DNA from 2 places in the Geobacillus sp. FJAT-46040 genome. Region 1 is predicted to be linked to the other one. Evidence: riboswitches for the same ligand, from Rfam matches in the RefSeq annotation. Region 1 holds a riboswitch; the other holds the start of a gene.
The links. Region 1 has a riboswitch for S-adenosylmethionine ahead of CD000_RS11675 (bifunctional homocysteine S-methyltransferase/methylenetetrahydrofolate reductase). Riboswitches for the same ligand answer to the same signal wherever they lie in the genome.
Positions count from the first base shown of each region.

Region 2: linked by a shared signal. The riboswitch ahead of mtnW (2,3-diketo-5-methylthiopentyl-1-phosphate enolase) and the one ahead of CD000_RS11675 (bifunctional homocysteine S-methyltransferase/methylenetetrahydrofolate reductase) in region 1 are both predicted to bind S-adenosylmethionine.

Region 1 is NZ_NISS01000001.1:2,203,033-2,207,444, reverse strand. Features, by position in the region: gene metH (methionine synthase) at 1-528, opposite strand, end outside; gene CD000_RS11675 (bifunctional homocysteine S-methyltransferase/methylenetetrahydrofolate reductase) at 521-2,368, opposite strand; SAM riboswitch class I at 2,438-2,540, opposite strand; gene CD000_RS11670 (ABC transporter ATP-binding protein) at 2,824-3,882, shown strand; gene CD000_RS11665 (ABC transporter permease) at 3,879-4,412, shown strand, end outside.
Region 2 is NZ_NISS01000001.1:2,010,394-2,014,805, reverse strand. Features, by position in the region: gene CD000_RS10605 (carbon-nitrogen family hydrolase) at 1-684, opposite strand, end outside; gene CD000_RS10600 (pyridoxal phosphate-dependent aminotransferase) at 782-1,969, shown strand; SAM riboswitch class I at 2,054-2,162, shown strand; gene mtnW (2,3-diketo-5-methylthiopentyl-1-phosphate enolase) at 2,234-3,475, shown strand; gene mtnX (2-hydroxy-3-keto-5-methylthiopentenyl-1-phosphate phosphatase) at 3,472-4,134, shown strand; gene CD000_RS10585 (methylthioribulose 1-phosphate dehydratase) at 4,131-4,412, shown strand, end outside.

The sequences.
Region 1 (4,412 bases):
GCCGAGAAATCCGGCTTTTACGTTCAACGTATCTTGGCACGTCTCCAGCAACAGAAGATCGACGCCGCCCAACAGCAGCCCGCGCGCTTGTTCTTCATAGGCGGCGACGAGTTCCTCAAAGGTCGCGCCGCCTGTCACCGACAACGTCTTCGTCGTCGGCCCCATCGACCCGGCGACAAAGCGCGGCCAGTCGGGAGTTGAGAACGCCTCCGCCGCTTGTTTGGCGAGCTTGGCCGCTTCGATGTTCAACTCGAGCGCCAAATGCCCGAGGTTGTATTCATCGAGCACAATGCGCGTCGCCCCGAACGTGTTCGTTTCGATGATGTCAGCGCCCGCTTCCAAATACGCTTCGTGAATGCGGCGGATGACAGGCGGGGCGGTGAGGGTCAAATATTCGTTGCACCCTTCATACGCCTCGCCGCCAAAATCGGCGGCTGATAGGTTGGCGCTTTGGATCATCGTCCCCATCGCGCCGTCAATGACGAGAATTTTTCGCTGCAGCTGCTGTTCTAAGGTGATGTTAGCCATGAACAACCTTCCTTTCTTTGGCGGCCGCTTCTTTTTCATGGATGTAGCGGACGAGCTCGACCGTCATGTCATAGCGCAAAAACGGCGTGATCAAATAAATGCCGTTAAACAAATCAAACGCAGCGTCAATGAGCGATTTGGCGATAGCGATGCCTTCCTTGGCTGCTTGCACCGGGTCGCTGCCGCAGGCGGCCATGCGGGCGCGAATCTCGTCCGACAGGGTGATCCCCGGCACTTCATGGTGCAAAAACTCGGCGTTGCGCGCGCTTACCAGCGGCATAATGCCAATGTAGATCGGCGTGGCGAGATGTTTCGTTGCTTCATATATTTGCACGATTTTTTCTTCCGAGTAAACCGGTTGGGTCAAGAAATAGTGAGCGCCGCATTGAATTTTTTTCTCCATTCGCTCAACTGCTTTATCCAAATGGCGGACGTTCGGATTGAAGGCCGCACCGATCGAGAAGTTCGTTTTTTGCCCAAGCGGTTTGCCCGAGTACGACAGCCCTTCGTTAAACTGGCGGATCAAGCGGATCAAATCGAACGATGATAAATCATACACCGACGTTGCTCCTGGGAAGTCGCCGATTTTCGACGGGTCGCCGGTAATAGCGAGCACGTCGGTGATGCCGAGCGTATGCAACCCCATCAAATGCGACTGCAGGCCGATCAAGTTGCGGTCGCGGCACGTAATATGCACGAGCGGGCGGACGCCGAGCCGCTCTTTCACGATCGTGGCGACGGCGGCGTTGCTGATGCGCGGCGTAGCAAGCGAGTTGTCGGCCAACGTCAGCGCGTCGATGCCAGCGTCATGGAGCGCTTTCGCCCCAGCAAGAAACTTGTCAATCCCCAATTTTTTCGGCGGATCCAGCTCCACAATGACCGAGCGGCGCGTGCGGGCGAGCTCGGGAAGCGGAGTCGGCGCGGGCCGATCGGCTTGCACCGATACAGATGCCGTGCGCCGCTTCACCGTTTTTTCCGTCACCGGCGTCCGGTCGGCGAGCGCCTTTGCCATTGCCTCAATATGTTTCGGCGTCGTGCCGCAGCACCCGCCGATCAAGCGCACCCCTTGATCTCGGAACGCTTTGGCCGCCTCTTCAAAATATTCCGCGTTCGTTTCATAGACAAGCCGGCCGTCGCGGTAATCCGGGAGGCTCGCGTTCGGATACGCCGACAAAAATGCGCGATTGGGCAGGGGCACTTCCTCAAGCGACTGAATCATATAGTGCGGACCAAGCCGGCAGTTGAGCCCGACAACATCGGCCCCGAGCGCCTCCAGGCGGCTAAGGGCGTCCGCGAGCGGCGTGCCGTCTTGCAAAACGCCGACTTCATGGAGCGACACATGGGCGATAATCGGCAAGTCCGTCTCTTTGCGCGCGATGGCAAGCACCGTCTCCAACTCTTCCAAATCGTAATACGTCTCCAGCAGCACACCATCAACCCCTTCGGCAAGCAGCACAAACAGCTGCTCGCGAAACGTCCGCTTCACTTCGTCAAGCGGTACGACGCTTTTGTTCAATGTGCGCAGCCCTCCGATCGTTCCGAGCACGTACGCCCCCCCATTGGCTGCTTGCTTCGCCAGTCTTACAGCGGCGCGATTGATCGCCGGCACCTCGTCTTGCAAGCCGTAGCGTGCGAGTTTCACATAGTTGGCGCCGTATGTATTCGTCTGAATGACATCGGCGCCCGCCGCGATATACGCTTCATGAATATGAATGATTTCGTCTGGATTCGATAGATTCAATTCTTCAAAACAACGGTCGACGCCATGCGAATATAACAGCGTCCCCATCGCTCCGTCGGCGATGAGAATGCGTTGTTTCAACTCATCGAGCAGCCCCACGTTTGATTCCCCCATTTCGTTGTAGTAAAAGAAAAAAGCCTTCTAAGAAGAAGACTTTTCATTCGCTTCTTCTTATCTTCCAGGCTTCCGCCTGTCTGGATTTAGCACCTTGGCCGCGGGCCAGGTTGCTGAGGGTTCACCGGGCCAGTCCCTCCCCCTCTCTTGATAAGAATGTCCGTATGCAATTGTGCGGCAGCGTTTTGATGATTACTATATAATTTAATGTATTTTTCGAAATTATTCAATACGGTGAAGCAAGGAAATTTGAAAAAAACGATCAATGAGACAGCTGATTTCCGCATTGCGGGCAAAATTGGAAGCTGTTCTGCGGAATAGTCAGCCGCTTTTTGTTTTTTAGTCGCCGACATGGCGGAAAGCATATTTTTCCGTTGCACTTTCTACTCTCCTATGTTCTAATTAGGAATAGTGAACATCAAGAAGATGGGGGGCTGAAAGTGAACGGAGAAATCATCCGCTTCGAGCGAGTGACGAAGGAATACGACGGCGCAGCCGTACTGGATGATGTCAGTTTTGCGATGGAGCGCGGGAAGTTTTATACGCTGCTTGGACCGTCGGGTTGTGGGAAGACAACGATTTTGCGGCTGATTGCCGGGTTTATCGAGCCGACGGAAGGAACGATTTATTTCCACGGAAAGCCGATTCAAAACGTCCCGCCGAACAAGCGGCAAGTCAACACTGTTTTTCAAGACTATGCATTGTTCCCTCATCTCGATGTGTTTGAAAACGTTGCGTTTGGTTTGCGCGTGAAAAAGATGAAAGAAACCGACATTCGCGAGAAAGTGAGGGAAGCGCTTCGGTTTGTCAACTTGGAAGGCTATGAGCGCCGCCGCATTCAAGAAATGTCCGGCGGTCAGCGCCAGCGCGTCGCGATTGCGCGGGCGATTGTGAATGAGCCAGAAGTTTTGCTCTTGGATGAGCCGCTGTCGGCCTTGGATTTGAAGCTGCGCACGGAAATGCAGTACGAACTTCGCGAACTGCAGCGCCGCTTAGGGATTACGTTCATTTTTGTCACGCATGATCAAGAAGAAGCATTGGCGATGTCCGATTACATTTTTGTTCTGAATAAAGGAAAAATTCAGCAGTTTGGGACGCCGAAAGACATTTACGATGAGCCTGTCAATCGATTCGTCGCCGATTTCATTGGCGAATCGAACATTTTGTCAGGGCGCATGATCGACGATTTCCTCGTCGAATTTGCCGGCAAACAGTTTGCGTGTGTTGACCGCGGCTTCGCGCCAAACGAACCGGTCGATGTCGTCATCCGCCCGGAAGATTTGGAGCTCGCGGCGCCGGAAGACGGGCAGATCGTCATCCGCGTCGATTCGCTCTTATTCCGCGGTGTCCATTATGAAATTTGCGGCTATGACGAAAACGGCAACGAATGGCTTGTCCATTCGACGAAAAAGGCCGAAGTCGGGGAAACGGTCGGCCTTCGTTTTGAACCGGAAGCGATTCACGTCATGCGACTCGAAAAGGAGGATGAGGACGCATGACGGAACGGGCGTGGCGGAACTGGTATTTAATCCCTTATGGCATTTGGCTTGTGCTGTTTGTCGTGGCCCCGATTGTCTTTTTGGTGTATGAATCGTTTTTGGATCTTGACGGCCATTGGACGTTGTCCAACTACAAATCCGTGTGGACGCCCATTTATTTGAAAATGATGGCGTATTCGTTTTGGTATGCGTTTTTAATCACGCTTGTGTCGCTGCTCATCGGCTATCCGACCGCCTATTGGCTGACGAAGACGCGGCACAAGCAGCTATGGCTGTTGTTGCTTATTTTGCCGATGTGGGTGAATTTGCTGCTGAAGGTGTATGCGTTTTTAGGGCTGTTCGGCACGTACGGGCTGGCCAACGCTTTGTTGAAAGCGCTGGGCGTCGGGCCGCGGCAGCTGTTGTTCACCGATTTCAGTTTTGTCTTTGTGTCGGTGTACATTTTTATTCCGTTTATGGTGCTGCCGATTTTCAACGCGCTGGAGGAGCTGCCGCCATCGCTTGTCGATGCCGCCCGCGATTTGGGCGCT
Region 2 (4,412 bases), 190 kb from region 1:
CTCGTCCGCCTCGGCGATCACTTCGCCCCATGGGTCGATGACGAGCGAATGGCCGGCAAAGACGTTGTTCGGGTCGCGGCCAGCCCGGTTGCAGGCGACGACGTAGCATTGGTTTTCAATCGCCCGCGCCATCAAGAGCGTCCGCCAATGGTGCAGGCGGGGAAGCGGCCATTCGGCGACGACAAACAGCACTTCCGCCCCAGCCAAAGCATGGGCGCGAATCCACTCCGGAAAGCGGATGTCATAGCAAATGACCCCGGCGCATGCAAGCCCGTCGAGCGAAAACAAGCCTAAGCTGCTTCCCGGCTGCAAATACAAATGTTCATCCATTAATTGAAACAGATGGAGTTTGCTGTATTCGCCGACGATTTGACCGCTCCGGTCGGCCACGATCATCGTGTTCGTCACGCCGGTTGTTGTTTTTTTAGCGACCGAGCCGGCGACGAGATGGATGTTGTGTGCTTGCGCTAGGCGGGAGGCGAACGCTTTCGCCCGTTCGGCGCCTTCGTCGGCAATCTCATCTAGGCGCGTCAAATCGTAGCCGGTCGTCCATAATTCCGGCAGCACGATGATATTCGCGCCGTCCTTGACGGCCGATTCAATGGCGCTTTCCGCGCACCGTTCGTTTTCGTTCGGGTCGCCAAACGCAATATCAAGCTGGAGGCAGGCGATGCGGATCGTCATGAGTTTTCACCTCGAAAAAATTTTGCTTTACATTTTGCTTTTTACGATATATGATGTTGCACTAGAATTTCAAGAATTTTTTAAGAAGGTGTGGGCGATGACGATGGAAATTCCTTTTTCCGAGCTGCTTGAGCAGCTGCCAAAGCAATTTTTCGCCTCGCTTGTCGCAAAAGTCGGGGAGAAAATCAAGGCCGGATGCGACGTGATCAATTTAGGGCAAGGCAACCCGGATCAGCCGACGCCAAAGCATATCGTTGAGGCGATGCAGCGGGCGGCGGCCAATCCGAAATACCATAAATATTCGCCATTTCAAGGCTACTTCTTTTTGAAAGAAGCCATTGCCGCGTTTTACGCGCGTGAATACGGGGTGAACGTCGATCCAGACCGCGAAGTCGCCATTTTGTTCGGCGGCAAGGCCGGGCTTGTCGAGCTGCCGCTTTGCCTCGTCAACCCGGGCGATGTGGTGCTTGTCCCGGACCCGGGCTATCCGGACTATTGGTCGGGGATCGTGCTTGCCCGCGCGCGGATGGAGATGATGCCGCTTTCTTCGGAAAACGGATTCTTACCGGATTACGAAGCCATTCCGGAGTCGGTCGCCGACCGAGCGAAGCTCATGTTTTTAAACTATCCGAACAATCCGACTGGCGCGACGGCGACAAAGGAATTTTTCGCGGAGACGGTGGCGTTTGCCGCCAAGCACGGCATTGCCGTCGTGCACGATTTCGCTTATGGGGCGATCGGCTTTGACGGCCGAAAACCGGTCAGCTTCTTGGAAGCCGATGGGGCGAAAGACGTCGGCGTCGAGATTTACACCTTTTCGAAAACATACAATATGGCCGGCTGGCGCGTGGCGTTTGCCGTCGGCAACGAGCGGATCATTCGGGCGCTTGAGCTTTTGCAGGATCATTTGTATGTCAGCTTGTTCGGCGCCATCCAGGAAGCGGCCGCCGCGGCGCTCCTTGGTCCGCAAGATTGTGTCACGGAGTTGGTCGCATTGTATGAGGCGCGCCGCAATGCGTTCATCGCTGCGCTCTGCGAGATCGGCTGGGAAGCGCCGGCGCCGTCTGGATCATTTTTCGCCTGGCTTCCGTTGCCAAAAGGCGCATCATCCGCCGAATTTGCCGATCTGTTGCTTGAGCGGGCGCACGTCGCCGTCGCCCCAGGCATCGGTTTTGGAAAACACGGCGAAGGGTATGTGCGCGTCGGCCTCTTGACCGATGAAGCGCGGCTTCGCGAAGCAGCGGAGCGGATCGGCCGCCTTGGATTGTTCGAAAAAAATTTTTGAAAAATGATTGACAACGCCAATCGGCGATGTCATAATTCAAAGTAAATTTGCCAATTGTTTGATAAGTGCATAAACGAGCAGGCTTTCTTATCAAGAGCAGGCGGAGGGACGAGCCCAATGAAGCCCGGCAACCGGCTTGGCGCGCGCCAAGCACGGTGCTAATTCTTGCAGCGGAAACGCTGAGAGATAAGAAGAGCGCCATGGATGAGTGACGCCTCTTCTTATGAAGAGGCGTTTTTATTTCGAGATTGAGAGGGATGAACGATGAGTGCAGTGATGGCAACGTATTTGCTTCATGATGAAACAGACATTCGGAAAAAGGCGGAAGGGATCGCGCTCGGCTTGACGATCGGCACGTGGACCGACTTGCCGGCGTTGGAGCAGGAGCAGCTTCGCAAACATAAAGGGGAAGTCGTCGCTATTGAAGAGCTTGGCGAAAGCGAGCGGGTAAACGCCTATTTCGGCAAGCGGCTGAAGCGGGCGATCGTCAAAATCGCCTACCCGACAGTCAACTTCAGCGCCGATTTGCCGGCATTGTTGGTCACGACGTTCGGCAAGCTGTCGCTCGACGGTGAAGTGCGGCTGCTTGATTTAGAGTTTCCGGATGAATGGAAGCGACAGTTTCCTGGGCCGCGCTTTGGCATCGACGGCATTCGCGACCGAGTCGGGGTGCATAACCGCCCACTGTTGATGAGCATTTTTAAAGGCATGATCGGCCGCGATTTGGCGTACTTGACGTCGGAATTGAAAAAACAGGCGCTCGGCGGCGTTGACCTGGTCAAAGACGATGAAATTTTGTTTGACAGCGAACTTCTTCCGTTTGAAAAGCGGATCACCGAGGGCAAGGCGGCCCTTCAGGAAGTGTACGAACAAACAGGCAAGCGGACGTTGTATGCCGTCAACTTGACCGGCAAAACGTTTGCGTTAAAGGACAAAGCGAAACGAGCCGCCGAGCTTGGCGCTGATGTGCTGTTGTTTAACGTCTTCGCTTATGGGCTTGACGTGTTGCAGGCGTTGCGCGAGGATGAGGAGATTGCGGTGCCGATTATGGCTCACCCGGCGTTCAGCGGCGCTGTTACGCCGTCGGAGTTTTATGGGGTGGCTCCTTCGCTTTGGCTTGGAAAGCTTTTGCGGCTCGCCGGTGCCGACTTTGTCCTGTTCCCGTCGCCGTATGGCAGCGTGGCCTTGGAGCGTGAGCAGGCGCTTGGCATTGCAAGGGCGCTCACCGACGACCAAGAGCCGTTCGCTCGGGCATTTCCGGTTCCGTCGGCCGGCATTCACCCGGGATTGGTGCCGCTCATCATCCGCGATTTCGGCCTTGACAGCATCGTCAACGCCGGCGGCGGCATCCACGGCCATCCGGACGGGGCGATCGGTGGCGGACGGGCGTTTCGCGCGGCGATCGACGCAGTGCTGGCCGGCCGTCCGCTGCGTGCGGCGGCAGCAGAAAACGAAGCGCTGCAAAAAGCGATCGACCGCTGGGGCGTCGTTGAGGTGGAAGCATGACGAAACAGCTCGTTCTCTTTTGTGATTTTGACGGCACCATTACGGAAAACGACAACATCATCGCGATTATGAAACAGTTCGCCCCGCCGGAGTGGGAGGCGTTAAAAGACGACATTCTCGCTGAGCGCATTTCTGTTCAGGAAGGAGTCGGGAAGATGTTTTCCCTCCTTCCGTCCACGTTGAAGGATGAAATTGTGGATTTCCTGCGGCGCACCGCTCGGTTGCGCGCGGGATTCCGAGAGTTTGTCGCGTTTACGAAAGAGCGAGGCATTCCGCTTTATATCGTCAGCGGCGGCATCGACTTTTTTGTCTATCCGCTGCTTGAAGGGCTCATTGAACCGGAGCGCATTTTTTGCAACGGCTCCGATTTCAGCGGTGAGACGATCCGCATCACATGGCCGCATGCGTGCGACGGTGAGTGCCAAAACGGCTGCGGCTGCTGCAAGCCATCGCTCCTTCGCAAGCTTGCCCGCCCGGACGGATACCATGTCGTCATTGGCGATTCGATTACGGATTTAGCGGTGGCGAAGCAAGCGGATTACGTGCTGGCGCGCGATTTTCTGCTCCAAAAATGCCAAGAGCTCGGCTTGCCGCATGCGCCGTTTGCAACGTTTTTTGACGTGATTGATGCGTTGCAGCGAATGGAGGTGATCGTATGAGCATCTTCGTGAAAAAGTGGAACGAGCTCGCGGAAGTGAAAGCCGAGCTCGCCGCCCGCGACTGGTTTTTCGCGACAAGCGGCAATTTGTCGATCAAGGTGACAGACGACCCATTGACGTTTTTGGTGACAGCGAGCGGCAAGGATAAGCGGAAGCAAACAGATGAGGATTTTCTGCTCGTTGACGCCGCCGGAAAACCGGCGGAGGAAACAAACTTGAAGCCCTCGGCCGAGACGCTCTTGCACGCGGAAATTTACGGACGGACGAATGCCGGCTGC